Regions from separate parts of the Pseudarthrobacter sp. SORGH_AS 212 genome, predicted to be linked through region 2. Evidence: riboswitches for the same ligand, from Rfam matches in the RefSeq annotation. Region 2 holds a riboswitch; each other region holds the start of a gene.
What was found. Region 2 has a riboswitch for cyclic di-AMP ahead of QE394_RS04575 (M23 family metallopeptidase). Riboswitches for the same ligand answer to the same signal wherever they lie in the genome.

Region 1 (10,390 bases), 3.0 Mb from region 2:
GCGTCGGCAGGCAGCAGCCGCGCCCGGTGCGCCTGGCCGAGGGAGGCTGCGGCCAGGGGCTCCTCCTCGAACATGGCGAACACCTCGTCAAGGGGGAAGCCCAGCTCCGAGGAGGCAAGGGCCCGGATGGCCGGGAACGCGACAGGTGGCACCTCGTCCTGCAGGCCTTGGAGTTCCTCGGTGATTTCCGGCGGGAGGACATCAAGCCGGGACGACAGGAACTGGCCCACCTTGATCATGAGGCCGCCGAGCTCCACAGCCAGTGCATGGAAACGGCGGGCGAAGCGCTGCATCCTGGCCGGGCGCGTCCGCTCAGCAACGCGGGCCAGCCCTATCCGGGGCAGCAGCAGCTCGTACCACCACACGGCGGCCAGGTGCCGTGCGGCAAAGCGCAGGATGCGGCGGTAGCGGGAACGGACATGGCCCGGGAGTACAGCCGGGCCCACCTGCCGGCGAGGGCCGGAAGCCACCCCCGTCAGTCCTGGGCGAGGATCGAGTACATCCGCCGGCGTGCCTCGTCCAGCACTGCCACGGCTTGCTTCACCTGCTCCGGGGTGCCGGTCCGTCCCACTTGCGCCGCTGCCTGGGCCAGTTCAACGCCTGCCTTGGGAAGGGCAGCGAATCCGGTTGTGGATTGCGGCCCCGCCCCTGCCCAGGGATTCGATGCGGCACTGCCGTCCGCCTCGTCCCGGCCGGATTCGGTCAGGGAGTAGATCTTCCGGCCGTTGGATTCCTCCGCCCTGATCACACCCTCATCAGCGAGCAACTGCAGGGTGGGGTAGACAGAGCCGGCGCTGGGCTTCCAACTCCCGCCGCTGCGCTCCTCAATCTCGCGGATGATCTGGTAGCCGTGCATGGGCCGCTCGGCCAGCAGGGCAAGCACCGCCGCCCGCACCTCGCCTTTGCCCGCCCTGGTGCCTTCCGGCTTTTCGAAGCGTGAACGGAAGTCCTCGATGGCCTGCCAGAGGCCATCGATGTTGTTGCTGCCGAATCCATATCCCGGGTATGAGCCACGCATGGGGGTCTCCTCTGGAGATCGTGAACGATATACAACGACACAGTTAACGATACGTCTGGAAGTCCGTGGCAGCCATGGGGCTGACGTTCAGGTTTGGCGCAGGGTGAGAATCTGTTCAGCCCTGCCGAACGGGCCCTGCAGGTCATGCAGGACCGTTGAGGTCAGGCCGATGCCGTCCCGGCCGAACGATACGGCGTTGTCAAGGCCCAGCCACTCCCCCTCGGGGCGGCGGTACATGTGGACCTGCAGGTCCAGGTTGGGGAAAGCGTAGCTGTCCGGTCCCGGCGGAACCCGTGCGGCAATGCCGTTGGCAGTGTCCACCAGTCCCATGAGGCGGGCAAGATCTCCGCTGTCTTCGCGGTCGGTCAGCGGATGCGCTGTGCGAAGCCAGACCTTCCCCGCGCCGGGACGGTGTCCTTCCGCCACCCGCATCTCCAGGGACCGGATGTAGCCGCCGGGCCAGATGGCGGACCCGTCGTAGGGCTTGCAGTCATCCGGGCCGGGGATGGCGGCGTCTTCAACGGCGGCAACCGCTGAGGTGTCGCTGGTGATCATCCGCCAGGCAGTGGCCCGTATGGCAGTCCTGCCCTGGGCCACGAGTTCGGCCTGGAGCAGCTCGATGGTCTTGCCGGGCCGCAGCACCGTGGCCTCGATGTGGAATTCCCCGCCGGGAATCAGGCCCAGGATCTCGTAGCTCAGCCGCGCCATCCTCATCCCGGGCCGCGGCTGGAGCCGCTCCAGGGCGTCCGCCAGCAGGCCGGAGGCCGGGGCCATGTGCTGCTCGTGCGTGTTCCAGGCGCCTTGGGCGTGGATGGTGGAGCGGAAATGACCGCCGCCAAGCGCCTGGTAATAGGCGGTGCCTTCGGCCAGTTCGGGGAGCTCGTCAGTCAACTGTGGCCTTTCAGGAAATCCCAGTGAATTGCCACTAACTCTATCCGGCCCCCGCAGCATCGTGGCCAGCGGGTCGCGTCGAAATGTTTGAGCGCAGGGTCCGGCCGCGGACTAGACTCAGGAATTGGTCCTGTCAGCAACCCTCGGAAGAGGTGTTTCATGCGCGTCATCAGCTACAACCTCCGCAAGCACGCAGCGAGCGGCGAACTGCTCGCCCTCGCCCGGAATCATGACATCGATGCGCTGTGCCTGCAGGAAGTTGATGCGGCGGACCTGCCGGAAACCCTGGGCCCGCTCCATCTGGCGGACGCCACCAAGGGGAACCGGCTGGGGCTGGCAATCTATTACCGGACCAGCCGCTTCACGGCCCTGGATACGCAGTCCTTCGCGCTGCAGAAATCGATGCATGACAGGGTCCTGGCGCCGGCCCATGAACGGCTGATCGGAACGCGTGTGATGGACAACGAAACGCAGCACGAACTGGTCATCGGGTCTTTCCACGCCGCCCCGCTCACCGCGTCGAATTCGTTGCGCCGCAAGCAGATCCACGCCGCCCACGCCGAATTGCTTAGCATGGGCAAGGGCCTGATGACGCTGATGGTGGGCGACTTCAACTACCCGTTCTTCACCAAGAACCTGCATCTGCACATGAAGAACTCCGGCTACGCCCTGTCCCTCAGCAACCGGCGCACATACACCCGCTACAAGGTCTTCAAGGGGCACTTCGATTTCGCCACGTCCCTGGGACTGGACATCACCAGCGTCGAGACGCTGCCCCGGGGCAAGTCGGACCATCTGCCCATCCTGGTCCACGCCGAATACGGCAAGGACTTCTAGGCCAGCCGTTCCCGGAGGCCGGGCCAGGCCGCGCCAAAGCCGGGATGCAGCTCCTTGTCAGCCACCCCGGGCAGCGGCACCCACAGCAGTTCGATGCTTTCGGGGTCGCTGATCACAGGCTCGAAAGGCTCGAGGACCTTGACCACCACCGTGGTGTAGGACCAGTAGCCGAGGTCCAGGACCGACGTAAACAGCACGTCCACGTGTTCGGCCGGGACGGCAGCCTCCTCATGGGCTTCGCGGAGCGCCCCGGACACCGCGTCCTCGCCCTCGTGCAGGGCGCCGCCGGGCAACCCCCAGGTTCCCCCGTTGTGGCTCCATACGGCGCGGTGCTGCAGCAGCACACCCTTGGCCGGGTCCCAGGCCAGGACGCCGGCAGCGCCGAACCGGCCCCAGAAGCGGCCGTGGTCCCCTTCCACCCAGGCGTCGCCCGGGTTGCGGGGGCCGGTGCGGACAGGCGGAATCGACGATGCGGCGACGGATGCGTGGTCCATCGTCCCAGTCTGACAGGTCCGCTGCGCCGGAGGGCGGCCGGCGGACGGGTCAGTTGGCGTGTCCGTGGTCGACGGCGAAATCGCCGCCGGGGTACATGACGGTTTCATGGCCGTCATCGAAGCGGACCACATACGGCGGCGCCCCGCCTTCGCCCCGGACTTCCAGGATCACTCCGTGACGGTCCGTGGCACCCACAGTCCTTCCGTGCACAATGATGCGGTCACCCTGCGCAGCCTCCATGGCACTCACCTCCAAGCCCCCAGATTACGACTCCCGGGCGGGACCGAACAGGCCCCCGTGGCAGGATTTCCCCATGCCGCTGAACATCCTCCTGATCGCCGATACCCACGTCCCCAAACGCGCCCGGGAACTGCCCACCCAGGTGTGGTCCGCCGTCGAACGGGCTGACGTGGTCTTCCACGCCGGAGACTGGGTGGACACCTTCCTGCTTGACGAATTTGAGCAGCGCTCGCGGCGGATGGTGGGCGTCTACGGCAATAACGACGGCCCCGACCTCCGCGCCCGGCTGCCCGAAACGGCAGCCGTCACCCTGGACGGCATCCGCTTTGCGATGGTGCACGAGACAGGCCAGGCCAAGGGCCGTGAACTGCGCTGCGAGGCGCTCTATCCGGACGCGGATGTCCTGGTCTTCGGGCACAGCCACATCCCGTGGGACACCACGTCGCCACGGGGCCTGCGGCTGCTGAACCCGGGCTCGCCCACGGACCGCCGGCGGCAGCCCGCGTGCACCTACATGACGGCCGTGGTTGACGGCAGCCGGCTCACCGGGTTGCAACTGGTGGAGGTACAGCGCGGGTAGCCCGGCTTGGCAGCCGGCCTCCGCATGCCTAGGCTGGAAACGTAAGCATGCTTAGCTTCGAAGAATCCAGCCGTACCAGCAGGAGGAAACCATGACAGACCAGTACACATTCCGCGATCCGGTCACCGCCTACGAGCACATCTCCCCTCCCAAGCAGCACCAGCCGGAGCCCGGGCTGGACGCCGAACTGACTCCCAAGGCCGACCTCGGCGAGGAAACGTACCGCGGCACGGGGCGGCTCGAAGGCCGCAAGGCGATCGTGACCGGCGCCGATTCCGGTATCGGGGCGGCAACTGCCATCGCCTTCGCCCGCGAGGGAGCCGATGTTGTTTTGTCCTACCTGCCTCAGGAGGAAGAGGACGCGGCCAGGATCGCGGGCATCATCGAGGCAGCCGGGCGCAAGGCCATCAAGGTGCCGGGCGACCTCAAGGATCCTGCGGTCTGCCGCGAAGTGGTGGAGACTGCCGTGGCCGTCCTGGGCAGTGTGGACATCCTGGTGAACAACGCCGGCAAGCAGGTGGCCCAGGAAGACCTGGCGGACATCACCGACGAACAGTTCGACCACACGGTCAAAACCAACGTTTACGCCATGTTCTGGCTGACCAAAGCGGCCCTGCCGCACATGCCGGCCGGTTCAACCATTATCAACACCACGTCCATCCAGGCGTACAACCCCTCGCCCACGCTGGTGGACTACGCCACCACCAAGGCCAGCATCAACAACTTCACCAAGGGCCTGGCCCAGCAGCTGGCGCCCAAGGGCATCAGGGTCAACGCCGTGGCGCCGGGCCCCATCTGGACGCCGCTGCAGGTGAGCAGCGGACAGCCCAAGGAGGAACTGCCGGAGTTCGGCCAGTCCACTCCCCTGGGCCGTGCCGGGCAGCCGGCCGAACTGGCACCGGCGTACGTGTTCCTCGCGTCGCCGGAATCCAGCTACGTGGTGGGCGAGACACTGAACGTCAACGGCGGCAGCCCCACGCCATAGCGGTTATTCCCCGTCCCGGTCGGCCAGCAGTGAATCGGTGGACCCGTCCGGCTGGCCGTCGAAGAACTGGGCGAGGACCGTTTTGAACACCGTTTCGCCGGGCGCGGCGCGAAGGAACAAGGTCATGGACGACTGCAGCTTGCGGGCGTCAATGCCTCCCAGGATGTCCTCTGCGGAGCGCCCGGCGTGGTGGGTCAGTGCCTGCGCAGAGTCAAGCAGGCGCGGGCCCAGCACGTCATGTTCCAGATAGGCACGCGCCTCCGCCAGGGAGTCAATGGCGTATTTGCGGGATGTTGCGCTCTGCCCCAGGCCTGCGATCTGGGGAAAGATGAACCACATCCAGTGGCCAGTCTTGTTTCCGAGCTGGAGCTCGGCCAGCGCCTGGTCGTATGTTCCGCCGTCCTGGGCTGCAACGAAACGCTCAAGGTTAAAGGGATCGTCCATCGTCATTCTCCTATTTGGTGGGACAGTGTTGCTGCTGCCGCCCGCAGGTGGGCGTCCGGGTCGGCACCCCATCGGGCCAGGACGGTTTCTGCGCGCTGCCGGTTGCGGTGCTCCAGCCTGTCCAGGAGCGGGCGCAGAACGTCGGTGACGAGCGGATCGGCCAGTTCCGTTGCGTGCGCGGACCGGAGGAAACCCTCAACGCGGGTCAGATCCGAGTGCCGCAGCAGGGCCACCCGCGACTGTAGCAGCACCACCGCCGCCTGGCGGCGTTCGAAGACCGGACGGGCGCCCGGTTTCGGCTGGCCCCACAGTGCCGAGGCAAGCTGGACCACGGCATCGTGGTCCAGGCCCTTGAACTTGCGGAGGGCGTCGCGGATGGTTCCGCGGACCGCACCCACTGATGAACCGTAGGAGCCCAGGGCGCCGCCAAACCTGCTGCCGACGTCGTCCGCGCGGTACCACGCGCCCTCGTTCTGCAGCGTGCGGTCGATGAAACCGGCCGCCTCGGCGACGGCGTCCGAACCGGTGGTCACGAGTGCCCCGCGGCTGCGTGGTCGATGCAGTACGGCGTCCAGGGCCGGGCTTCGAGCCTGCCTTCGGCGATGGGCCTGCCGCATACGGCGCAACTGCCATAGGTTCCGGCGGCGATCCGGTCGAGGGCTGCTTCCACCTGGTCCAGGCCGGCTGAGCTCTGGTTCAGCAGCGCCGAGGCCTGGGACAGCTCGAAGGCGATGGTGGCACCCTCGGGATCGTGTTCGTCGTCCACGTTGGCTCCCTGGCGGGCGGAGTTGGCTGCGGCGATGTCCGCCCGCAACGCCGGCAGCAGGGCCAGTTTCAGCTGCCGTTCCTCTTCGAGCAGCAGCCGGAAGCGTTCGTAGTCAGCCATGGGAAAAGCCTAGTCCTGCGTCAGTACCAGTTGTTCGCCATTGAGTGGCTCCAGGCGCCGCAGGGCGAGCCGTACCTGTCGCGGATGTAACCCAGCCCCCACTCAACCTGGGTCCGGTAACTGGTCAGCCAGTCACTGCCGGCGCTTGCATACTTCCCCGGCGGCAATGCCTGGGGGATCCCATAGGCGCCCGAGTAGGGGTTGGTGGCCGTGGTCTGCCAGTTCGACTCCTTGGTCCATAGCTGCGCCAGGCACAGGAACTGGTCCTGGCCCCAGCCGTAGGCGCCCAGGCGTCCGGCGGCGTAGCTCTTCGCTCCGGCAGGATCGTTGACAGCACCACCGGGAACAGAAGGTACGACGACGGGCGGCGGCACCGGCCGGACCGGCTGTCCGGGGGCCGGGGCCGGGGCCGCCGGTGCGGGGTTCACCGGAGCGGGGTCGACGGGTCCCGGCGGGCCCGCGGGCGCGGGCCGTGGTCCCTCCACGCGGGCGTCTGCTGCGGCCTTCGCTGCCCGGACCGACTCCCGTTGCGCCTGTTCCTGTGCAGCGGCCCGCTTTGCTGACTGCGAGGCCTCATATGCGGCGAGGGCGGCCTGTCCCTGCCGGAACTCCCCCTCCACGGACGCGGTTGTTCCCTTGAGCGAGGCCAGCTGGGCCGTGAGCTGGCCGCCGTGCTGCTGCTCTTCAGTGATGTGGCGGGCCACCGCATCCTGGGCCGACCTGGCCCCGGCAAGCCTGGCTCCGGCCTCCCTGGACAGGTTTTCCCGCTCGGACCGTGCGGCATTCTCCTGCTCGCCCAGGGACGATGCCACTCTTGCGGCCGACGCCGCCCGGTCCACCAGGCCGGCTGTCTTCGCGCCAACCAGCTCCACCATGTTGAGTCCGTGGACGCTGCCGGACTCAAGGGCGTCCAGGGCCATGAAGAATCCGGCCGTGGTTGCACCCGTCTTGTACGACTGCACGGCAAAGGGCTCCGATTTCCCTGCGGTGCTGCCGGAGTTCCCCGTTGGCTGCTGCTGACTGCGCAGCCAACGCATCGACCCGGCTGTTGGCTGCAGTGAGTGCCGCCTCGGCAGCGGCGAAATCCGCCGCAGCGGCAACGGCCGCCCCACCGAGCGCTTCTGAATCCGCCTGCAAAACGGCGAGGAGGCTGCCGATCCGGGTGATTTCCGCCGCTGTGCCCGCTTCAGATTCCCTGGCCTTCCGGACGTCCTCCCAGGAGGGGTACCCCTCCGGCGCGCGCTCCGAGGCCGACGCCGGCGCAAGGGCTGCCGGTCCCAGCAGTGCAAACACCAGAAGTCCCCCGAGCACCGGAGACTTCAGTTTGGTAACGGACAGGGGCATAGTCCCGTAGCCTACCGCCCTCAACCACAGGTTGAGGGCTTGCTGCTGCGGATCGTTATCCAGCAGAGACGGAAGGCACGCCGCGGCCCTAGACTGTGCCCATGGCCGGCGCCAGCACACCAAGCACCACACCAGCCCGCCGGACCCCTGCCCCCGGACGGACAGCAAAACCGGCAACCCCGCGCTGCTTGCTGCCGTTGCTGACCGCAGCAGTGCTGGCAGGTTCGGCCTGCACACCACAGCAGCCCGCCCCGGCGGCGTCCCCCGCTTCCGCGGCGCCCGGACCGGTCACCATCGAGCTAAACCAGTCCCGCGACCAGTACGGGCAGCACGCCATCCTGCTCCAGCTCACCAACACCACGGACAGTCCCGTGGCTGTGGACGTGGCGCGCGTCAGTTCCCCGCTGTTCGACGGGGACATCGAGTGGACGCCACCGGCGGGCAGCCTGGAGCTTCCGCCGCACCAACCCAAGAGCGTGCCCGCACAGCTCCCACCTCCGGCCTGTGCCGAGCCGGCAACGGCATCGTCGCAGGCCAGCGCCACGGTTTCCGTCGCTACGGCCGGACGGCAACCGGCAGCACTGACCCTCCCGGCCCCGGATCCCTTCGGCGTGCTGCCGCGCAACAATTCCGAGCTCTGCCTGGCCGCGGACGCCGCGAAGGTGGCCGGGCTGGCCCTGGACCAGCACCTTGAGGTGGCGGCGGACGGCCGCACCGCCGTCGTCCGCCTCCGCATCAGCCCACGGCAGATGGCCCCCGCCGGGACGCCGTCCCTCACGCTGCACAGCGTGGGCGGCACGCCCCTGCTGGCGGAGGACGGGGTTGAGCCGTGGCCGCGGGACGTAACGGTCCGGCCTGGGGAACCCGAAACGGTCCTGGCCCTGCGGGTGCGTCCCGCCCGGTGCGATCCGCACGCCGTCGCGGAAGACAAAGTGGGAACCCTGCTGCCCCTCACCGTTACCGCCGGAGCGCGGGAAGGTGTCCTGAAAGTGGCAGCCGGCGGGCTGTTGCGTGCGCAACTTTATGACTTTGTTACGTTGGCATGCCACAACGGCTAGGACCCGCGCATCATCCGAGGTCACCGCGGCGTTCCGGAAGGCCCCGCGGAGGAGGCCTTCATCCGAGAGGACTGCCTCGCATGTTATCCAAATGTGACAATCCGGTGTACGCCGGGTTATGGTCATACACGTGTCCCTCCCAAACGGGACATTCCCCTCAGCTTGCCGAGCCCTGCCGCTGAACCGGGATTCAATCGCTTTCCAGCTGGCAGGGACGGGGGAACCAAGTTTCCGCGGCTTCACCGAAGCCTTGGGGTTAAGTCGATATCGCCTTCCGTCCCTGACGAAGTGCGCTACCGGCCGGGCATCTCCAGCCCGAACCCGACAGCTCACCCCGCAGGCATGGGAGAGGCGATCAACCGTGTCAAAAAATTTCACCACCGCCCGTCACCGCGCTACTCCGGCCGGCTCCATCGCGCTGCAGGGCCTGGCCGTGACGGCCAAGGCCCAGGCCCGGACCTTCGGACGCCCGGCACTGGCGGTAGCCGCAGCATCGGGCATTGCGTTCGGCGTCGGAGCTCCGGCACATGCAGGTGTGACCGGCCCGGACAGCACCGAAACCAATAATGTCCAGGCATACTCGGCACCTGCCGCACCCGTAGCGGCTGCACCCGCCGCGGCTGCCGGCAACGTCCACACGGTTGCTTCCGGCGACACCCTCGGCGCCATTGCGTCCGCTTACGGGGTTGGCCTCAACGACGTCCTGGCAGCCAACGGCCTCGACGTTTCCTCGATCATCTACCCGGGTGACCAGATTGCGATCCCCGGCGCCGGCTACGCAGCACCGGCCGCTCCGGCCGTTGCTCCGGCCGCGGCACCTGTCCAGACCGCAAGCGCCGCTCCCGCCAACACCGGCATGAACCTCGGTTACGCCTCTGCAACGCCTGCGGCCACCGGCTCGGGCACCGGCGCTGCCATCCTGGCCAACGCGTACGGCCAGGTGGGCGTCACCCAGGACTGCACCGCCATGGTGGAGAAGGCCCTGCGCGCCGTCGGCAAGTCGGTCGGTGACCTGGCTCCCGGCCAGTTCTACCAGTACGGCACCGTAGTGGGCGCACCCGCCCCGGGTGACCTCGTCATCTCGGCAGGCCACGTCGGCGTGTACGCCGGTGACGGCCAGATGGTCAGCGGCGGGGTCAACGGCAGCCAGACCCAGGTGCACTCCGTCAGCTGGGTTGGTGCAGCCTCGTACGTACGGGTCGCATAGCCTGCTGAGCACGTAGCTTTCAGCGCATAGAGCTGCAAAAGGGCGGTAGCCGGGAGACCCCGGCTACCGCCCTTTTTGCTGCCCTTCCTTGTTCAGGTGCCGCAGAAGGTCATGTACGTCCCGAAGTCCTCCGGGGCGCCCTCGGCGTACCGCTCCAGGCCGGGGCGTTCGCTGTACGGCGCCGCCACCGCTTCCAGCAGCCGGTGCAGTGGCTCCAGGTCCCCGACCGTAGCCGCGGCCAGCGCCTCTTCGACGAGGTGGTTCCGCGGAATGTACGCGGGATTGGTGCGGTCCATCAGCCCGGCGTCCGGCCCCAGCTCCTGCCAGCGTTCAGCCCAGGCATCGTACGCGGCCAGGTCCATGACCATGCCGCGGACAGGCCGGCTGTCACCCCGGGCGGCCTTG
Region 2 (10,390 bases):
ATTATGAGTTCATCGACATGACCGTAGAGGTTCCCCGGGACATCGGCCCCGATGCGCCGCGTGCCACGTGGAAGCTCAACGGTGCCCTGAGAGTCACCACCAGCGACCGGGATACAGCCGGGCCGGACGCGGACCGCGGCTGACGGAGATGCCGGATAACCGTCTGGACATGGATCTGGACATTTCATTCACGGACGAGTCCGGAGCGGTCACAACAGGTAAAGCCCGAGCCGCCGGCACAGAGGTTACGGTATCCCTCGAGGAGCTGGCCCCGTTAAGCGGCGGCAGATTACCTTCGGTGGAAGTCATCAAACCTTTGGCGGAGTTCCTGGCCCGCAAGGGGTTAACAGTCACCGTCGCCGGCCCGGACGGCCCCATCCTTAGCCTGGGCAAGGTGGACAGCCGGGCCTCGCAGCGGCTCATAACCCGCTCGCCCCACATCAAGCTGGGAAAACTGGGGTCCCTGCTGCCACTGGTCCGCAAAGGCAGGCGCCGGCCCAAAGGCATGCCGCTGCTGCCACCGTTCACACCCATGCCGCTTTTTCCCACCGTGCAGCGAAAGATTGTCCGCCGCGTCACCACTACCCACTACGCAAGGGGCGGGGGCCGTCCAAGGCTGATATTCGTGCAGGACGCTGCCATCTGGAACGGCCAAATCCCGAGGGAGGTGGCCCTGACGGAAGATGTCACTACTATCGGAAGCAGCCCGGGGTCCGGCCTCCAGCTCGAGGGCCTGGAGGCACTGCACGCGGAAATCAGGCACGACGATCAGGACGAGTATGTCCTGGTGCCGCACGGGCCGGTCAGCGGCAGCGTGGTCCTTTCAGGACCCTCCATTTTGCGGACCGGTGCGAGAATCCAGATGGGGCAGTGGTGCCTTGCATTCTTCCGGGAGGAATTCGCTGACCACGGCCGCCCCTATGGTGGCCGCAGCGGCGGGGAACTGGCTTATGAACGCCCCCAGCTGGACCCCCGGACCGGAACCATCGAACGGGACAGCTCCGAAGGCGTGTGGTGAGGAGGTAATCGAGGCTTGCTATTCCGCTGAGTCGGCATCCTTGGCGTCCATGATCCGGTAGGCATACCCCTGTTCGGCCAGGAACCGCTGCCGCTTGGCGGCGAAGTCCTGGTCCAGCGTGTCGCGGGCCACCAGCGAATAGAAGCGGGCCGCCCGCCCATCCTTCTTTGGCCGCAGCAGCCTGCCGAGCCGCTGGGCCTCTTCCTGGCGGGACCCGAACGAACCGGACACCTGGATGGCCACCGAAGCCTCCGGCAGGTCGATGGAAAAGTTGGCCACCTTGGACACCACAAGCGTCTGGATCTCCCCGGCACGGAAAGCATCAAAGAGCCGCTGCCGCACCTTGACCGAGGTATCTCCCTTGATGACAGGTGCCTGCAGGCGCTCGCCGAGGTCGTCGAGCTGGTCGATGTACTGGCCAATCACCAGCAGCTGCTCGCCGGCGTGCCGTGCCACCAGCTGTTCCACCACCAGGGATTTGGACTCGGAGGTAGAACACAGCCGGTATTTGTCCGCGTCGTCGGCCATGGCGTAGGCAACCCGCTCGTCCTTCGGCAGGTCCACCCGCACCTCGACACAGTCTGCCGGTGCGATGTAGCCCTGGGACTCGATGTCCTTCCATGGTGCGTCGTACCGTTTCGGCCCGATCAGGCTGAAGACCTCGCCCTCACGCCCGTCCTCACGGACCAGTGTGGCTGTCAGGCCCAGGCGGCGCCGCGCCTGCAGGTCGGCGGTCATCCGGAAGATCGGAGCCGGCAACAGGTGTACCTCGTCATAGATGATCAGGCCCCAGTCGTGGCCATCCACCAGTTCCAGGTGGGGATACAGGCCGCCGCGTTTGGTGGTCAGGACCTGGTACGTGGCAATGGTCACGGGGCGCACTTCCTTCAGCGCGCCGGAGTACTCGCCTATTTCTTCCTCGGTCAGGGACGTGCGCTTCAGCAGCTCGTCCTTCCACTGCCGCGCGGCCACGGTGTTGGTGACCAGGATCAGCGTGGTGGTGGATCCGGTGGCCATGGCCGCGGCGCCCACCAGCGTTTTACCGGCTCCGCAGGGGAGCACCACCACGCCGCTGCCGCCGGACCAGAAGTTTTCGCTGGCCAGCCGCTGGTAGGGGCGCAGCTGCCAACCGTCCTCGTTCAGTGCGATGAGGTGCGGGGTGCCGTCAACGTAGCCGGCAAGGTCCTCAGCCGGCCAGCCGATCTTGAGCAGGAGCTGCTTCACCTGGCCGCGCTGCGATGCGTGGACCACCACTGTCTCGCCGTCGATCCGAGGCCCAAGGAGCGGCTGGATCTTCTTGGCCCGGATGACTTCCTCCAGCACCGGATAGTCGTCGGTGCGCATCACCAGCCCGTGCTGGGGATCCTTCTCCAGGCGCAGCCGCCCGTACCGCGACATCGTCTCCTCGATATCAATCAGGAGCGAATGCGGTACGGGAAAGCGTGAATACTTCAACAGCGTGTCCAGGACCCGTTCGGCGTCCAGCCCGGCGGCGCGCGCATTCCACAGCCCCAGCGGCGTGAGCCGGTAGCTGTGCATGTGCTCGGGTGCCCGCTCCAACTCCGCGAACGGCGCGATGGCATGCCGGGCCTCCGTGGCGAGCTCGTGGTCCACTTCAAGCAGGATGGTTTTGTCACTCTGGACAATGAGGGGTCCGTCGTTCACGCAGGACAGTCCTTTACTGGTGCAGTTCCTCTGCAGCCTCGATATCGATGATGCGGTGGATGGACAGGACCCGTTCCGTGTCCTTGGCGGGGTCGAAGACACGGACGCGTCCGCCGCTTACTGAAAGCGGAACAACGGTTTCGAGGGTGGCATTCCCCAGGCTGTCCACCACGTTCATGCTGATCCGTTGCTTGAGCCGGATGGCGCGCTGCAGCGCCTCCAACCCCAGCTGGGTTGCCGCTTCCGCCTCATGGCCGGCCGCGCCGTGGCGGCCAGGAGTGCCGTCCGCCTGGCGCAGTACGGCAAGCTGGGCGTCCACATCGCCGGCGGCCGGTGCAAGGCGGGGCGCCGTGTACACGGGCCGCGGGCTTTCCTGCGGGACCGGTCCGCGCCGGAGCCGGACTGCGGAGTCCTCCACGCCATCCACCGACGGCGAGAGTCCGAGGCCGCGCAGGATCTGTACAGTTTCGCGTGGCGGCAAAGAGGACGCCAGGACGGTGGGAGCGAGCCGGACCAGGCCGAGCGCGGCTGCCCGTGGCCCGGACAGGAGTTCCTGCAGCGCTTCCTCGTCATCGCCCTGGATGAAGCTGGCGGCGGTCCCCACCCGGAGCTGCCCATGACGGGCGGCGGTGTCCTGGATGAGGTATTCCAGCGGCTGCGGCACCGCGGTGGCGGAGTGGTCGCGCAGGAACTGCAGCAGGCGGCCGGCGTCATAGCCGGCGTCCAGTGCGCGCCGGACGGAGGCCTCGGAGAACCGGTAGATCGTGGCTGGTCCCTGGCCTTCGGCGTCGGCCATGTTCAGGAGCTTTTCCGCCAAATCGGGTGCCAGGTAACCAGGAGCCACTGCTGTCAGGTCGGCCTGGAGCAGTACATGGTTCAGGGCGGCCGGCAGGTGCTGGCCCAGTAGCGTCATTGCCTCCTCGGGGTTGTCACCGGCGAAGGCGGCTCCCAGCTGGGTCAGGGCCCCGGATCCCACCAGGCCGAGCAGCTCGGCCTCGGCGAGGACGCCGCGGATCAGGGAGCTGAAGCGCCGCGCCATCCGGGGCTGCGCCCACTCGGCGCGCTGGAGGACCGCCGCCGCGTCCAGTACCGGCGCGGCGCCGTCACCGGACGCCGCCTCAGTGGTCAGCTCCAGCAGTATCTCCAGGATGCGTTTGCGGATGACGGGGGCGTCGGGCCGCTGCGCTTCCGCAGACAACGGGACAATGGCCCCCGCCGGCACCCGACCGGTGCGCAGCCGGAACCCCGGAGGTTCCGTTGACCGGCTGGCCCACCAGCGACGGTACGCGTTCGCTGGACAGCCAGGCATTGACCAGCCACTGCCATTGCTCCTGCCGGGGCAGCGCCAGCCACTCAAGCTGCGGTGGCTGCACCCAGGACGACGAGTCAACGTCCAGGCGGATGAGTCCAGCAAGGCCGCAGAGCTCCAGCAGCAGTCCCACCTGCGGCTGGCTGATCTGCAGCAGCTCACCGAGCCGCCGCGTTTCCCGTACCCCTACCCCACCGCTGCGCAGCGTGGCCAAGGGCTGGCGCTGCACGGTGTGCAGCAGTTCGCCCACCAGCCGCAGGGTGTCCGAGATGGCGCTCAGGGCAGCATTCCGGCGGAGGGCCGCGGTGGTGGTGCCGAGCTCCGGCACCGGCGGCGTCAGCGTGAAGTCGTTGATGATGGCGCCGCCCCGCAGGGACAGCCCTACGCTGTGGGGCAGCTCAACGTGGGCGGCGTCGAGCGGAACCAGCAGCCCCCGGGCCAGCAGCCAGTCGATGGGCCCGACGTCGGCGCCCTCGGTGGCGACTGACGCCTTGCGTTGCGCCTGGGGGACGGCACCCATGGCCCAGTTCCGGAACCTGGCGAGCAGCGCCGTCGTCCGCTCCGGGGCGTGGGCGAGGATGTCCTGCACGGCTTCCGGCGAGGACGTCCAGTGCTGCAGGGCCAGTGCCGCCTCCATCGGGGTGGTGGCATCCTGGATCTCGGCGCCGCTCCGGTGCAGTTCGGACACAAGCTGTACCGCCCGTTGGGCGAACGCAGGCTGGAGCCGGACAAGTTCGGTGTAGCTGCGGCCCAGTCCCGCGGGATAAATGCCTACTACGTCCTTGAGGCAGCCTACGGGGAGGTAGAAGCGCTGGCGGTTGCCGGAGGGGGTGCCGTGTGGTGGATCGGCCCGGTGCACCAGTGCAAGTTCCTGCAGGCGGTCCAGGATCCTTTCCAGGATGGGCACTGAGGAGCCTGCGACCATTTTGCGCAGCGCGGGTGCGCTGGCGCTGTGCCCGGTATCGGTGTTGGTGCACAGATGGAGGGTTTCAAGGACCTGCATTTGTGGCCTGTTGAGACGCTCCAGGGCACGCTGCACGCTGACCCGCGAGCTGGCCCGCGCCGCCAGGGCAGGGAAGTCCGGCACGGCGGGGGACAGCAGGTCCGGACGCGCGGCGAACAGTTCCCGCAGCGAGTCGTCGCTGCGGGCCGCCAGGTCCTTGCTGAGCGCGCGAATGAGGGACATCAGTCCAACGTTACCGCTGGTCAGGTTTTCCTGCCCGGCGCCGCCCTGCAACGCTGTCGAGAACCAGGAAGAGCATGAGGACGAACGCCGCGGGCAGGCCGTACAGCGCCGTGTAGGTGACCCACGCGGGAGCCACGGACCCGGCAAAGGCAAGGGCCATGACCGCCGCCACGGCGGCGAGCGAGAGCACGGCAATGACGGCGGCGGCAATCATGATGGGCCGCCGGTAGCGCGAGGGTGTCATGGACGTAACGCTACCGCCCCTCCGGCAGCGCGCGTAAACCCGGCGTCGGGGGCGGCATGAAGCGGGATTCGGGCGCGGGGCAGGATAACCTTGAAGGATACAGACCAACACGGTACGCAGCTGCCATACCTTAAACCCGCACAACCGGCGCGGATGCGGTGGCGGCCGGCCGTGCATCACAACAGCAGAACGAAGAAGGTTGATTCAATGCCTACCGGCAAGGTCAAGTGGTATGACAAGGACAAAGGCTTCGGGTTCCTCGCGGGTGAGGACGGCCAGGAGGTCTTCCTGCCCAAATCGTCGCTGCCCGAGGGCGTGACGGAACTCAAGGCCGGCACCCGCGTGGAGTTCGGGGTGGCCGACGGCCGCAAGGGTGCCCAGGCTTTGGGCCTGCGCGTCCTCGACAAGACTCCATCCATCGCCAAGGCGAAGCGGCCCAGCGCCCGCGACCTTGCGCCCCTGGTCCAGGACCTGGTGACTGTCCTCGACAATCTCTCGGGCACCCTGTCCAACGGCAAGTACCCGGACGGCAACAAGGGCAAGGCCATTGCCGCCGCCCTGCGTAAGGTTGCCGACGAGCTGGACGTTTAGGCAGCAATGAATCCGGAAGCTGAACAGCCCGACGCAGGAATGCAGGCCTCGGAACAGGAGACAGCCGGTGTGCCCCAGGCAGCTGCCTCGGAGCGCACAGCCGTCTCCGGCTCCGCCACGGCCGTGAAGGCGGCTCCCCAACGCAAGGCGGGCGTGCCGGTGTGGCGGACAGGGAAGCCGGATGCATTCCTGGCCGCCGCCGTCGACGTTGCCAGGACTGCCCTGGAGGGAATCACCTCAGCGTCGGACATCGGTCCACACCTGGCTGCCAAGAGCGAAGGCGACCGCCTGGTGACGCACCTCTTCGAATCCAGGTTGCCTGGCTACTCGGGCTGGCAGTGGTACGCCGTTATCACCCGCAACTCCCGCTCCAAGCTGGTGACGGTCAACGAACTGGGCCTGTTGCCCTCGGAGGATTCGATCCTGGCCCCGGAATGGGTGCCGTGGGCTGAGCGGGTGCGGCCCGAGGACGCCCGGGAAGAGGAGCACGAGCAGGAGCGCGCGGTCCCTGACGCCCAGGCTGCAGGGGAACCCGCTGATGCGGGTTCCGGGGAACCCGAAGCGGAACAGGATCCGGAAGAGGCAGAGCCTGCGCTGCAGGCCGGGTCCTCGGACGATGGCCAGGCAGACGACCCAGAGGGCTAGCCAGCCCCCTTGTGGCGGGTCCGTCGACCCAACCAACAGCAAACGGCGCCGTCCGGGGTAAACCCGGGCGGCGCCGTCGTATGTTCATTCGCCGGGGCCTTGCCGACGGCGGAAAGCTACTTGCGCAGCTCGCCCACCACAAAGTCGATGCTGGCCAGCAGGGCCGAAACGTCCTCGGGGTCGATGGCAACGAAGGTGGCGATACGGAGCTGGTTGCGGCCCAGCTTGCGGTAAGGCTCCGTGTCCACAATGCCGTTGGCGCGCAGGACCTTGGCCACCGCGGCGGCGTCCACGGAGTCGTCGAAGTCGATGGTGGCAATGACGTTCGAGCGCTCATCCGGGTTGATGACGAACGGCGTCGCGTATTCAGATGCTTCGGCCCACGTGTAGATGCGGCCGGCGGAGTCGGAGGTGCGTCCCGCTGCGAAGTCCAGGCCGCCGTTGGAGTTCAGCCACTGCACCTGGGCGTCCAGCGTTACCAGGGTGGACAGCGACGGGGTGTTGTAGGTCTGGTTCAGCTTCGAGTTGTCGATGGCGGTCTGGAGGTCCAGGAAATCCGGGATCCAGCGGCCGCTGGCTTTGATCCGTGCGGCGCGTTCCAGTGCGGCGGGGGAGAACAGGCCAAGCCACAGGCCGCCGTCGGAGGCAAAGTTCTTCTGCGGGGCGAAGTAGTAGACATCGCTCTCGGCAACATCGACGTCCAGGCCGCCGGCGGCCGAGGTTGCATCGACCAGGACCAGTGCGCCCTCATCGGCATTTGCTACGCGCTTTACCGGAGCGGAGACGCCGGTGGAGGTTTCGTTCTGCGGCCAGGCGTATACGTCGACGCCGGCCTCGGCCCGGGCAGCCGGGCGGGTACCCGGTTCGGACGTGATGATGGAGGACGCATCCAGGAAAGGTGCCTTGTTGGTGGCGGCGGCGAACTTCGACCCGAACTCACCAAAGGACAGGTGCTGGGCCTTCTTCTCCACGAGGCCGAAGGAGGCAACATCCCAGAAAGCGGTGGAACCGCCGACGCCGAGGACAACCTCGTAGCCCTCGGGCGCCCGGAAGAACCGGCTGAGGCCTTCGCGGACCGAGCCCACGAGGTTCTTGACGGGGGCCTGCCGGTGGGACGTGCCCAGGATGGTCTTCGACGCCGCGGAGAGCGCATCGATCTGTTCCTGCCTGACCTTGGATGGCCCGGCTCCGAACCGTCCGTCCCGGGGCAGGAGGTCGGCAGGAATAGTGATGCTGGTTTCGCTCACGGGTGCTCCAATGTCGGCGGGGAGGTGGCTTTGGCCGGTCGGGCGGACAACGCCGCCCGACAGTCGGCAGTGACTGCCATACAGGCCTTACCCATTCTGCCTGAACCGCCGTAGGCGCGGGAGTCGGAGCCGCTAAAGTCCAAACATTGAGACACTGGTACGTGGGGCCGGTAACTATTCGGACTAAGTCAAAATAGGCTAAGCTTGCCTCCGGACTATGTCGCGCCGCATGGCGGCGGACTGTGTAGGACAACGCGCTAGGACAACGCGGAACAACGCAGGGTATTGCGCTCGAGGAGCTGAGCTGGATGACGGATCTGATCGACACTACGGAGATGTACCTTCGGACCATCCTGGAGCTGGAGGAAGAAAACATCGTTGCCCTGAGGGCCCGTATTGCCGAGCGGTTGCGCCACTCTGGCCCCACGGTGTCCCAGACCATCGGCCGGATGGAGCGTGACGGCCTGGTGGTGGTGTCCGGCGACCGCCACCTGGAGCTCACCGAGGCCGGCCGTAAACGTGCCACAGAGGTCATGCGCAAGCACCGTCTTGCCGAACGGCTCCTGGCCGACGTCATCGGCCTGGACTGGGCCTACGTCCACGACGAAGCGTGCCGCTGGGAGCACGTGATGAGCGAGCGCGTTGAGCGCCGGATCTACGAAATGCTCAACCACCCCACCGAATCGCCCTACGGAAACCCAATTCCCGGACTGGCGGCACTGGGCGGACACCCGGAGCCGTCGTTGGCAGACGGCGCGATCAGCCTCCTCGAGGCCATGAAGACCTACGGCCCCGCCTCTGCCGTGACCATCAGCCGGCTGGCCGAACCCATCCAGGTGGAACCCGAACTCCTGTCGCAGCTCGACGAAGGCGGCATCCGCCCCGGAGCGGCAGTATCGCTGGAGCGTGTAGGGGACTATATTTCGGTCCGTGTTCCGGGCATTGAAGGCGCCCTTGAACTGCCTCCTGAAGTGGCTGCCCACGTATTCGTAGCCGTCAACTGACACCGTAAAAGCCCTGCTTCTACCCCGTGGGAGCTGAATCACGCAAAAATAACGGAATTGTTACTAAGGGACTTAAGCCCCTATAGTTAAACCAAAGCGTTGATACTTAAGCGTTACCTGATCTGGAGCCGAGCTCTGCCAGCGGATCAGGAGCACCAAGTCATAACTGGCAGAGGCGGGGGAACCACAACTGGCAGCGGGGGACTGCCTTGGGGTGAAGTCCGTCAGCAGCAAGCCTCTTCCAGTGAAGGAACCTTCCGGGGATTTCTCTGTGCCGCAGCTTGCTTACGGCGGACCGGGTCTGTGAACTCTCTGACCCGAATCCGACAGCTAACTTCGCAGGCTATCCAGAGAGGAACCCTTCTTGACCATGCAGACCCCCCGGGGCCGCCGACGCGCGGCGGGCCCCGCTGCTACGCCGCGTGCTGTCGAAACCGTCCAGGCTGCCGAGACCTCGCGCCCCCGCGATCTCCACCGTGATGCGCGCCGCCGTCGGGGTCCATTCCGCCAGATAACGGAATTCGCCTCGGCCAGCGGCATCGGCCAGAAGGCCGGCATCGCGCTAGCCGCCACCGGCCTGGTGCTCACCGTGACCGTTCCCGTCACCAGTCCCGTCATGGCCACTGACGCCAGCGGAACCGGTGCTGTTGCAGCCTCGTCGGTGACGCCGCAGCCCGCGATTTCCGCGGAAGCTGGCGCCCAGATCGACTTCAGCCGCTCCGCCGTCGTGACCCAGGCGGACCCTGACGGCAAGCTCAAGCAGCTGCTCAGCGCCCAGTCCGCAGGATCGGTCTCCCGGGCTGCATCCGCCGGTAGCCTCGGGGCTCCGCTGGCCACCATGGCCACGGCATCGCCGTTCGGCTACCGCGTCAGCCCCATCACCGGCGGCACCGGCGATTTCCACCGCGGGCAGGACTATGTTGCCCAGTGCGGAACCTCTGTGATGGCTGCCGCCACCGGAACCGTGACCTTTGTGGGCTGGCACCAGTACGGCGGCGGCAACAGGGTGGTGGTGGACCACGGCAACGGCCTGGAGACCACCTACAACCACCTGTCGTCGTTCAACGTCACCGAGGGCCAAACCGTCTCCCGTGGTGACGTCATTGCCCTCAGCGGGACCACAGGCGCCTCCACTGGCTGCCATCTCCATTTTGAAGTCCAGGTCAACGGCGAGGTCGTTGACCCCACCGGCTGGCTCTAGCCAAATGATGGCGGACTCTCGAATGGCTGTAACCCGCCGTGACCTGAATGTGACATTCAAACAAAACTGCTGTACCGTCTAACTCGCGTCAACTTTTCCGAAGTTGACGCTCTTGAGTGGATTGCCTAACTCTGCCACCGCTCAAGGTCCGTTCGCATTTCATCGTCTGGCAGGGGCGGGGGAACCAATTTTGGCCTTCTTGTTTCGAAGGCCTTGGGGTTAAGTCACGAAAGCTTCCTTGGAAGCGGTGTGGCCGGGTGACTCCCATCCGAATCCGACA
Region 3 (10,390 bases), 250 kb from region 2:
GCTGGCAGGGCGCTCCGGCGTCACACCGGCGGACCTGGTGGATGAGCAATGGATCAGCACCCCGCACGGGGCCATCTGCAACGAAGCCCTGCTGAGGATCTTCGCCGATCTTGGCCGGGTTCCCGACATCAAGGTCTACGACCCCGATTTCGCCACCCACATCGCCCTCGTGGAGCAGGCCGCAGTGGTGGCCCTGGTTCCGCGGCTGGGCCGCCCGGTGCTGCCGCGGGACGTGGTTGCGGTGCCCGTCACGGACCCCGTCCAGGCGCGGCAGGTGGGCATTGTCCACCGCAGGACCATGACGGCCAGCCCGGGCATCCGGTACGTGTCCGAACTGCTGCGGAAGATCGCTGCTAGTGGGCCCGGGGAACCTTGAACCTGGTGATGCGGGCGTCCTGCCCGTCCAGCTCGGCCCACGACTTTTCGGTTTCCAGGACCGTCAGCGCGCTGGTGGGATACCGGGTGGCAGCGTCCATATAAGCATCATGGTCGGAGTCCCGAGAGGCCAGGTGCATCGCCAGGTCCTGGACGCCCGGCAGGTGCGAGATCAGCATCAGGGTGGTCACGGTATCCGGAACGTGGTTGACCACGGCAAGCATGCGCAGGGCCGAGGCGGCATACAGCCCGTCCTCAAGCTTGGGCGTGGGCGCCTTGTCCCCCAGTTCCGAGCACACCCAGGTGCAGGTCTGGCGGGTACGCAGGGCACTCGAGCACAGGATGAAGTCAGGGACGATGTTGTGCTTAAGCAGCCACTTCCCAGCCAGCGGCGCCTCCCGGTGACCGCGTTCCTCCAGGGGCCGTTCATGGTCGGCAATCCCGCCGGGCCAGTCGGCCTTGGAATGCCGCATGATCACAAGCCGGCGAAGATGGTGCTCACTCATGGCCCAAGCCTATCCAAACCACTTAGCCGTGGAGGTCAATGCTTGGCTGGGCAACACGAACGCAAGAAGGCGGCACATCCCGAAAGCGCCGTTGTTGCGTGAGGAACGAGCGCAGGCGCAGAGGGATCGTGCCGCCTTCTGGCGGTGATGAGAGTTTCTAGATCGAGTATTCCGGAGCGGCCCAGACGACCACCTCGGGGTGCTCGTAGAACCGGTAGCCCTGGCCGCGGACCGTGCGGACGGTGTTGGCCAGCCGGCCGAGCTTGGAGCGGAGGCGGCGGATGTGGACGTCGATGGTGCGCTCGTTGGGGACCTCTTCGGCGTTGCGCCACAGGCCTTCGAGCAGTTCGTCGCGGCCCACCGTGCGGGTGCCGTTTTCCACCAGGTAGTTCAGGAGTTCGAACTCCTTGAAGGTCAGGTTGAGGGATTCGCCGTCGAGGTGGACTTCGCGGCGGGCGAGGTCGATCAGGACGCCGGAGGGGCGGGGCTCCTGCGGCTGCTGGGGCCGGGGTGCCTCGGTGCGCTGCCGGGCGTTGACGGTGGGGTCGCCGAAGGTGGAACGGACGACGTCGAGCGCGGAACCGGGGGTGCCGGCAGGGGCAACGGCCACGGCGGCGTAGCTTTCGGCGCCGGTCACCAGGGACTGGGCGTAGGCCCGGATTTCCTGGGCAAGCTTGGCGATGGAGGTGCCGGCAGCTGCAGCGGTTTCCTCATCAATGCCCATGTACAGCACAAATCCGCGGGCCACGTTCTCGTTGGGAACCGGCCGGACGGCGTTAGGCCCGGCCACCACGGGGGTGGGGGCGGTGATGGGCGCCGCGGTCTCGGTGGGCTGCACCGCCCGGAGCTGGCCGTAGGAGTTGGGGTTGTAGCCCTGCGGTGCGTAGCCCTGCGCCGGGAAGCTGTTTCCGGACGTCGGAGCAAGCGAGGGGCGGGGGCCGAAACCGGGGCGGAGGCCAGACGGCTGGCCGGCCTTGGCGGCGTTACGGACGGAGATGTGGACGTATCCGGATGCAACTGACATGGAATGCTTACCTCAATGTGAATGGCCGCCATAGCGGCACTCGAATGCTGGGTTTCCCCGCACTGCGAATGGGGAGGGGCGCCCGACGCTGGGCTGGGGGCGAATGCCTAAGAACTTCGAAGGGTGTAGAAGGTCAGGCGTGCATTCGACAACAGCGCATGTCGGCAGCAGCTGATGTGCTGGGCCAATATTCTGCGGCTGCAGGTGCTGTTGAGTTCTTGTTCACATTGGAAGTGTGCAGCGTAACAATGGCAACGTGCAAGTAACAATGGGCAGAATCGTCCGCATCGTGAGACAAAGCAGCGGAATGTGCGACAGATCACGATTCTGGGAAGGTCAAATAATAACGTTTGTTATCCGAGAATGATCCCTCAGATAGTTATTTGATTGAACTATCTTCGGTGGATACGCAATCTATCGAATCACGCTGAATTTCAATCGCTTGACATAGAATCGACCCACCGGAGGGTCCTCACTGTCCAATTCATTGCCGGCTGCTAGCCGTCTTTTTGGCCCCCGACTACCTGAGCGAAGCCACCGCGGCGGCGTCTCACATTGCGACGGCCGGTCAGTTGGTGGTTGTCCCCGCACCCGGAGCTGCTGCCGTACCGGACGCCGTCGCAAGCAGTATGGTCTTGGCTGTGTAGCCGTCCGACGACTTGAGCGCGGTAACGCGGACGGTTGACCCGGACGTGACTTCCGAGATGCCCAGTGTGCCACCCGTGCTGCCGCTGCCCCGTTGCCGGATGCCCTCCGATACCTGCACATCCGCTCCGACGGCGTAGATTCGCGAAAACCCGTCCTCGCTCTTGACGGTTAGCCAGTCCGACGAAACGTCCGTGACGGTGCCCGTCTGGGAAGCCATGGTCACGTAGGAAGAATCCTGCAGGATCACATATTCGGAGTGTATTGCGGCGTTCAGCCCTGCCAGCCCTATGCCGAGACCGCCGGGGCCGCCCATGGCTCCGCCGTTCATGCCGCCAATGCCGTCCGGGGCTGTCATTCCGGACTGGCCGCCGGGCGCGAACTGGCCGCCGGGGTCCGCCTGCCCGTTGGTCCCGCTGGCGCCGCCGGCATCCTGGGTATTGTCCGCGGCTGCCACGGAGCTGTTTCCGGCGGCATAGGCCCCCGCACCAGCTGCTGCGGCCACCGCCACCACGACTCCGCCAATGATCAGCCCCTTCCTGGCTGCCCTGCCCCGGTTATCCAAAGTCCGGCCGTCCAAAGCCCGGCCGTCCAAAGCCCCGCTGTCCAAAGCCCGGGGCGGACCCTCTGCCGGGTACGGCTGCGGTGCGACCCACCCTGCCGGCTGTTCCTGCCGCTGGTCCGTGTCCGCCGTCGTACTCCCCCATCCAGCGGGCTGGCCGCTCCCGGGAGCGGCCCAATCCTGGGACGGCCTGCTCTCCGCGATGCGGGGAGGTGCCCAACCGGAAGGTGCCCGCGGGCTGTCGGGGTTGCCGGCAAAGACTTCCCACTGGCTTTGCGGGCGGGCCTGCCCCTCGGCTGCGGTGCCGGCCTGATGCGGCTGTCCGCCCTGGGCCGGTTCGTCCGGGACGGCACGGTTGTTCTGCTGGTCCATTGACTGCTCCTCGGGAAGGGAACCTGGCGGTCGCCTCTGCTGATGTTCCATCAGCGTCAGCCGCGTTCCTGTGCCCGGACTGTGCAGCGGGGCAGTGCTGACTGTGACATTTGGACCTTGGCGCCGACGCTGCCACACCCGCTGCGACGCCCAGCTGGCTAGGCTGGGATTCACAGCTGGGGCACAGGTAGCCCAAAGCCCGCCTATATCGAAGGATCGGAGAGTTGTCCCATGGCCACCTCGCACTCCATGACCAACAACCTCCCCAAGCTCTCCCATCCGGACGGCTCCCCCATCCGCGCCCTGGTGGTGGATGACGAACCCAGCCTTTCCGAGCTGATGAGCATGGGCCTGCGGATGGCCGGGTGGTCCGTGGCAGTGGCAGCGGACGGGCCCGAGGCGGTGAAGCTGGCCAAGGACTTCCGCCCCGACGTCCTGGTGCTGGATGTAATGCTGCCAGGGTTCGACGGCGTGGAGCTGCTGGGCAGGATCCGCGCCTTCGCGCCGGAGGTGCCCGCCCTCTTCCTGACCGCGAAGGACGCAGTCCAGGACCGCATCGTCGGCCTGGCCGCCGGCGGTGACGACTATGTCACCAAACCGTTCAGCATGGAGGAAGTCATCCTCCGCCTGCACCGGCTGGTCCAGCGCTCAGGCGTCGCAGCCATGGACACCGCCGAATTGGTAGTCGGCGACCTGGTGCTCAACGTCGACACCCGGGAAGTCACCCGCGCCGGGGATGATGTGCAGCTGACGGCCACCCAGTTCGAGCTGCTCCGCTACCTCATGGAAAACCCCAAGCGCGTCATCAGCAAGGCCCAGATCCTTGACCGGGTGTGGGACTACGATTTCGGCGGCCAAGCCAACATTGTGGAGCTCTACATCTCCTACCTCCGCAAAAAGATCGACGCCGTCCATCCGCCCATGATCCACACCGTCCGCGGGGCCGGCTACGTCATCAAGCCGGCGGAGTAGCTCGCCATGGCCGCTTCAGAAGCTACCTACGCCCGGAGTTGGCTCAGGCCGGCAACCTGGCACCTGCGCACCCGCCTGATTGCCCTGGCCATGGCCCTGCTTATCGCCATCTGCGGTGCCGTTGGCATCGTGAGCTACGCATCGATGGACGCCTTCCTGACCCGGCAGCTTGATGACCAGCTCAGCCAGGCCGCAAACCTTGCCGACAATCCGGGCCGCCCGCCGTTTGGCGGTTTCAACGGACGGGACCCCCTGGACGCCCGGGGCCAAAGAATCGGCACCGTCAACGCGAGCATCCGCAACGGCCAGGTGAGTTCCGGCGGCTTCCTCGCCTCTGACACCACCCGCCAACCCTTGTCCACGGAGGACAAGGAGACGCTCCTCGCGCTCGATGCCAACTCCCGGCCAGTGGACCGTTCGATGTCCAGCGGTGATTACCGGCTGATCGCGGTCCAGACAAACTCCGGCGATGTCCTGGTCACGGGACTCCCCCTGGCTACCAAGGAAAGTACCCTCAGGTCCCTGGTGTGGACCTTCGTGTTCGTGTCGTTGGGCGGCCTGCTGCTGATCGGCCTCGTGGGGACGGTACTGATCCGCCGCACCATGAAACCCCTGGAACAGCTTTCCGAGGTTGCCACCCGGGTGTCTGAGCTGCCCCTGGACGCCGGTGAGGTGGCGCTCGCCGTGCGGGTGCCGCCGTCGAACTCCAACCCGGGCACCGAAGTGGGCAGTGTGGGGCATGCACTGAACCTCATGCTGGACAACGTAGCCAGCGCCCTGGAAGCCCGGCAGAAGAGCGAAACCAAGGTGCGCCAATTCGTGGCGGACGCCTCGCACGAGCTCCGCACCCCGCTGACCGCCATCCGCGGCTACACCGAACTGATGCGGATGACGGAGGACTTCACTCCCGACGGACAGAAATCGCTGGCCCGGGTCCAAAGCCAGTCCGAGCGGATGACGGCCCTGGTGGAGGACCTGCTGCTCCTGGCGCGGCTGGATGAGGGCCAGCCGCTCAAGCTGGCCGAGGTGGACCTGACGCAGCTGGTGGTGGAAAGCGTCAGCGACGAGAAGGTCATGGCCCCGAGCCACACCTGGCGGCTGGATCTTCCTGCGGAGCCGGTGCTGGTCAACGGGGACGGCGCGCAGCTGCGGCAGGTACTCATGAACCTGCTGTCCAACGCCCGGAAACACACCCCTGCCGGAACCACCGTGGTGGCCGGCGTCGGTACGGCACCCGACGGCGCCGCCGTCGTGACGGTCACGGACGACGGCGGAGGCATTCCGGCTGACTTCGTGGACCACGTCTTTTCCCGCTTCGCCCGCGCAGACGCGGCCCGCAAGGGCAGCGGCGACCAGGCCGGCGCGGCCGTTGCCGAGGGCACCAGCGGGCTGGGCCTGTCCATTGTCCAATCCATCGTGGAAGCCCACGGAGGCCGGGTAACGGTCACATCACGGCCGGGGAAGACGGAGTTTGCGCTTCGCCTGCCCGCCGTGGCCTGAATTCGCCAAGGCGACGCGCCGTCGTCGTGACGTCTGTTACCTAAATGTGACTTAAGCGCCGCTCTCCTGTACCGTCGATAGGGTGCGGTTCCCGTTCGGGCCGCATATCCGGATGACGCCAAGCTCTGCCACTTCCCGGATTTCGCTTGAACTGAGGCAGAGGCGGGGGACCCACGTCCCGGGCAACGCAGTACTGCCCTTGGGGTTAAGCCAGCACGTGTATTTGCCGTGCGGCCGGATGCCCTCATCCGAACCCGACAGCTAACTCCGCAGGTGTGAGAGGCGAAACAAACATGTCTAAATTCACGGTAAAACCGCGCCCAAAATCGGCCCCGAGCCACAGCGCGCAGCCTGAAACCCGCAAGAAGTCTTCCTTCGGCAAGCGCGCCGCGGTGCTCGCAGTCTCCGCAGCCATGCTGGTGGGCGTAGGCGCCGCAGGCCAGGCCACGGACGGCTTTTCCGGCGTGGCAGCTACCGGCTCCGAGTCCCCCGCTGCCACCGATTCCCAGATGAGCATCGAGAAGAGCGAAATCCGGTCTAACCCGGCTGCGTCGGCGCCCGCCGAACTCAAGGTGCAGCCCCAGGAGGCGGCACCGGCGCCCGCACCCGCTGCGGAACCTGCCCCGGCCGCAGCGCCCGCCCCGGCTCCTGCACCGGAACCGGCACCTGCTCCCGCACCGGAGCCTGCTCCCGCTCCCGAGCCTGCTCCCGTCGTCGCCGTCAACGATCCTGCCGGCGCACAGGCCTACGCGTCCGGCCAGCTGGCCAGCTACGGATGGGCGCAGGACCAGATGCAGTGCCTGGTCACCCTGTGGACTAAGGAATCCGACTGGACCACCACCGCCACCAACGCCAGCAGCGGCGCTTACGGCATCGTGCAGTCCCTCCCCGCCGAAAAAATGGCGAGCGCCGGCCCCGACTACCTGACCAACTACCGCACCCAGATCAACTGGGGCCTGAACTACATCAAGGAGCGCTACCAGTCCCCGTGTGGCGCCCTGAACTTCCACCTGGGCAACAACTGGTACTAAAAACCTTCACACGCTGAGGCCCTTTCGACCGGCCGCCGCCGAACCCTACCGGTTCAGCGGCGGCCGTCGTCGTATCTGCTTCATGCCGCGAGGCACCAATTACCCCGTGCGTTAGGTAGCAATTTTTGGGATTGGCCCTAACGGCCACCGAGCGGTTTGGGGCTGGGACGTGCCGTTACCGTCCCGGAATGTACTGGACGGCCCAGCGGTTGCCGTCCGGGTCCGCGAAGTACACGAAGTGCCCCCAGTCCTGAACGTCCACATCGCTGACCTCCACCCCATTGTTCTTCAGGTGGTCATGGGCGGCTTGGATGTCACTGACCACCAGCTGCAGGTTGGAGCCGGTGCCCGGAGGAGCGTCAGTGAGGCCTTCCCCGATGCAGATGGAACACGCTGAACCGGGCGGGGTCAGCTGCACGAAGCGGATGGATTCCGACGGGCGTTCGTCGAAGTCGGCGTTGAAACCCACTTTATTAACGTAGAAATCCTTGGCGCGGTCCACATCGGACACGGGGACAAACACGAGTTCAAGTTTCCAGTCCATTGCCACAGGCTACGGCCGGGGACTTGTGCGCGGAAGGCTTGAACCTCAGCCGGCGATGCCGTACAGCCGGTCTCCCGCATCTCCAAGGCCGGGCACGATGTAGGACTTTTCGTTCAGCTTCTCGTCAATCGACGCAAGGACGATGTGCACGTTTGCCTCGCCCAGTTCCTCCTCCAGCTTGGCCAAGCCCTCCGGGGCCGCCAGCAGGCAGATGCACGTGACGTCCGACGCCCCGCGCTTGAACAGGAACTTGATGGCCTCGCGCAGGGTTCCGCCGGTGGCCAGCATGGGATCCAGAACGAAGACCTGCCGGCCGGTAAGGTCCTCAGGCAGGCGCTCGGCGTAGGTGATGATGTCCAGGGTTTCCTCGTCCCGGGCCATGCCCAGGAAACCCACTTCTGCAGTGGGGACCAGCTTGGTCATGCCCTCCAGCATGCCGAGGCCGGCGCGCAGGATGGGGACCACCAGAGGGGTGGGCTTGGTGAAGGCCGTGCCCACCGTGGTGCTGACCGGAGTCTCGATAGTGACCGGTTCGGTGCGGACCTCGCGCGTGGCCTCGTACGCCAGCAGCGTCACCAGTTCCTCCGTCAGCTGCCGGAACACGGGCGAAGGGGTGTTCTTATCCCGGAGGACAGTGAGCTTATGGGCGACCAGCGGGTGGTCCACAACGAGAGTGCGCATTGCTCAAAACTATCATCCGGCGCTGTCCCTGCCGGAGTCCGTCGTTCCCCGCTCCGGGTGCCGTGCGCGGCCGGCGTGGTGGGTCCCGCCGTCGTGGTCCATTCCGCCTGGGTGAGTCCCGCCGTCGTGGTCCATTCCGCCTGGGTGAGTCCCGCCGTCGTGGTCCATTCCGCCTGGGTGAGTCCCGCCGTCGTGGTCCGCTCCGCGGCCATGCGCCCCGCCGTCGTGGTGCATGGCGTCTGACACAGCGTCACGCACCACGGGATGCTCAAACGTAGGCGCCGGACCGGCATGTTCCCGGCGTCGAATCAGGTGGAACATACGGTGGGCCAAGATGACGAACCCCACCCAGGCCAGGCCCAGCGTCCAGCCGGCAATAACATCGGTCAACCAGTGGTGGCCCAGGAAAACCCTGCTCAGGCCCATGGACATAATGAAGACGGTACCCGCGGTGATGGCCGTGATGCGGACGCTGAGGACCTGGAACTGCAGGCAGATGATGTACACCAGCACGCCGATCACCACTGTGGTGTTAAGGGTGTGCCCGCTGGGAAACGACGGTGAGTCTTCGTAGGGCGGAACAGCTTCGGAGTGGTCCGGCCGGGTCCGGCCCACCAGCCGCTTGCCCAAGGTGGTGGCCGCGGTGGAAACCGCGGCTGCACCGCCCACAAGGAGGAGCGGGCGCCACGACCTGCTGAGGAAGGTCAGCCACGCGGTGAGGAGCGTGGCGAGGATGGGCATGCCGATGCCGCCGCCAATGTTGGTGAAGCCCGTGACGAATGCATCAAGTCCGGGATTGCGCAGTGACTGGGCGTAGTCCAGGGCGGGGATATCAAGGCTCGCCAGGCCCTCGTCATCCACCACGTCCGAATACACTTCGGCACCCAGGAGGGCCATGGCGACAATCAGGGTTCCGCCCACCGCCATGGTCAGCCACAAGGCGGCATACGGTTTGATCCAACGGTCCACGCGGTCCCGAACGGTACTCACGGCGCCTCCCCGGCATTCAGTACGCAGGCTTACTATCCCCCGAAACTATCATTGAGCCATGGTCTCCGCATCGAACAGTTACGACGAGTGGATGGGCCTCGCCCTGGCGGAGGCCCGCGCGGCGCTCGCTACCGGCGATGTCCCCATTGGCGCCGTGGTGCTGGGGCCCGACGGCGAGGTGCTGGGTTCCGGACGGAACCAGCGGGAAGAGCTTGGGGACCCCACCGCCCATGCCGAGGTTGTGGCCATCCGCCAGGCTGCTGAGCGGCTGCGGGAACTGGCACGGCTCGCCGGCGGCCCGGACGACGGGTGGCGGTTGTCCGACTGCACGCTGGTGGTCACGCTGGAACCGTGCGCGATGTGTGCCGGCGCGATCGTCCTGGCCCGGATCCCCCGGGTGGTGTTCGGCGCCTGGGACGCGAAGGCGGGCGCCGCGGGGTCCGTGTTCGACATTCTCCGAGAGCGGCGGCTCAACCACTGGGTGGAGGTCTACCCGGGCATCCGGGAAGGCGAGAGCTCCGTGCTGCTGCGCGACTTCTTCGCGGATCACCGGACACGGTTGTAGCCGCACCGCTTCGGCTGGTGACCGGAGCCTAATCAGGCTTGGCCTGTTCCCGCTTTACCCGGCGCCTGTCAGCGCACGCACGACGTTCTCGGCCGTCTCCTCCCACCCGTGCAGGAGGCCGCGTGCTTCCAGGGCCCGGCTGCGCCATTCCTGCTGCAAAGCATGGTCCTCCAGCCATCGCCGAAGGGCCGTGCCGAGAACGGCTGCGTCCGCTTCGCCCCCATGGGGAAGCGCAAGCGCCTCGCCCGGAAGGCGCGTGCCGGCGTCGGCATCCTTCAGCCCGGCCAGGTCCAGCGCTTCGACCGCACCGGTCCCCTGCCGGACCACCACGGGAACGCCGCGGGCCAGCGATTCGGTGACCACCATGCCAAACGCTTCTTCCCGCGAGACGAGAAGGCTCAGGTCCGCCCGGTTCCATTCCGCCTCAAGCGCATCCCCCGCCAACTCCCCCGCTAGCTGCACTCTTCCCGCCAGTCCGCTGCGGGCGATGGCTTCTTCCACCTGCCTGGCGTAGGCCGGATCTGCCTGCTCCGATCCCACCAGCGATGCTGTCCACTCCAGGTCCTGGACGCCTTCGAGTGCGGCCACGGTGAGGAGTTGGTCCTTGTTGGGCAGCAGCGCCG

Region 1: linked by a shared signal. The riboswitch ahead of QE394_RS18665 (LysM peptidoglycan-binding domain-containing protein) and the one ahead of QE394_RS04575 (M23 family metallopeptidase) in region 2 are both predicted to bind cyclic di-AMP.
Region 3: linked by a shared signal. The riboswitch ahead of QE394_RS05825 (hypothetical protein) and the one ahead of QE394_RS04575 (M23 family metallopeptidase) in region 2 are both predicted to bind cyclic di-AMP.

What each region holds. Positions count from the first base shown of each region.
Region 1 is NZ_JAUTAA010000001.1:4,065,225-4,075,614, reverse strand. It holds gene QE394_RS18735 (AarF/UbiB family protein) at 1-470, opposite strand, end outside; gene QE394_RS18730 (PadR family transcriptional regulator) at 476-1,018, opposite strand; gene QE394_RS18725 (thioesterase family protein) at 1,106-1,909, opposite strand; gene QE394_RS18720 (endonuclease/exonuclease/phosphatase family protein) at 2,069-2,746, shown strand; gene QE394_RS18715 (NUDIX hydrolase) at 2,743-3,240, opposite strand; gene QE394_RS18710 (DUF1918 domain-containing protein) at 3,290-3,481, opposite strand; gene QE394_RS18705 (metallophosphoesterase) at 3,555-4,061, shown strand; gene QE394_RS18700 (glucose 1-dehydrogenase) at 4,153-5,046, shown strand; gene QE394_RS18695 (DUF1810 domain-containing protein) at 5,050-5,490, opposite strand; gene QE394_RS18690 (DNA alkylation repair protein) at 5,493-6,023, opposite strand; gene QE394_RS18685 (TraR/DksA C4-type zinc finger protein) at 6,020-6,376, opposite strand; gene QE394_RS18680 (lytic transglycosylase domain-containing protein) at 6,397-7,338, opposite strand; gene QE394_RS18675 (hypothetical protein) at 7,277-7,720, opposite strand; gene QE394_RS18670 (hypothetical protein) at 7,822-8,778, shown strand; cyclic di-AMP (ydaO/yuaA leader) riboswitch at 8,964-9,136, shown strand; gene QE394_RS18665 (LysM peptidoglycan-binding domain-containing protein) at 9,140-9,985, shown strand; gene QE394_RS18660 (protein adenylyltransferase SelO) at 10,078-10,390, opposite strand, start outside.
Region 2 is NZ_JAUTAA010000001.1:1,029,509-1,039,898, reverse strand. It holds gene QE394_RS04620 (hypothetical protein) at 1-143, shown strand, start outside; gene QE394_RS04615 (FHA domain-containing protein) at 170-1,018, shown strand; gene QE394_RS04610 (DNA repair helicase XPB) at 1,037-2,683, opposite strand; partial or broken gene QE394_RS04605 (helicase-associated domain-containing protein) at 2,697-5,178, opposite strand; gene QE394_RS04600 (hypothetical protein) at 5,189-5,422, opposite strand; gene QE394_RS04595 (cold shock domain-containing protein) at 5,630-6,013, shown strand; gene QE394_RS04590 (DUF3027 domain-containing protein) at 6,020-6,658, shown strand; gene serC (phosphoserine transaminase) at 6,775-7,905, opposite strand; gene QE394_RS04580 (metal-dependent transcriptional regulator) at 8,214-8,909, shown strand; cyclic di-AMP (ydaO/yuaA leader) riboswitch at 9,026-9,269, shown strand; gene QE394_RS04575 (M23 family metallopeptidase) at 9,280-10,110, shown strand; cyclic di-AMP (ydaO/yuaA leader) riboswitch at 10,223-10,390, shown strand, end outside.
Region 3 is NZ_JAUTAA010000001.1:1,279,785-1,290,174, forward strand. It holds gene QE394_RS05795 (LysR family transcriptional regulator) at 1-376, shown strand, start outside; gene QE394_RS05800 (histidine phosphatase family protein) at 354-881, opposite strand; gene QE394_RS05805 (winged helix-turn-helix domain-containing protein) at 1,039-1,905, opposite strand; gene QE394_RS05810 (hypothetical protein) at 2,474-3,484, opposite strand; gene QE394_RS05815 (response regulator transcription factor) at 3,716-4,456, shown strand; gene QE394_RS05820 (HAMP domain-containing sensor histidine kinase) at 4,463-5,956, shown strand; cyclic di-AMP (ydaO/yuaA leader) riboswitch at 6,090-6,247, shown strand; gene QE394_RS05825 (hypothetical protein) at 6,250-6,987, shown strand; gene QE394_RS05830 (glyoxalase superfamily protein) at 7,163-7,531, opposite strand; gene upp (uracil phosphoribosyltransferase) at 7,577-8,212, opposite strand; gene QE394_RS05840 (phosphatase PAP2 family protein) at 8,225-9,202, opposite strand; gene QE394_RS05845 (nucleoside deaminase) at 9,261-9,767, shown strand; gene QE394_RS05850 (glycosyltransferase family 4 protein) at 9,822-10,390, opposite strand, start outside.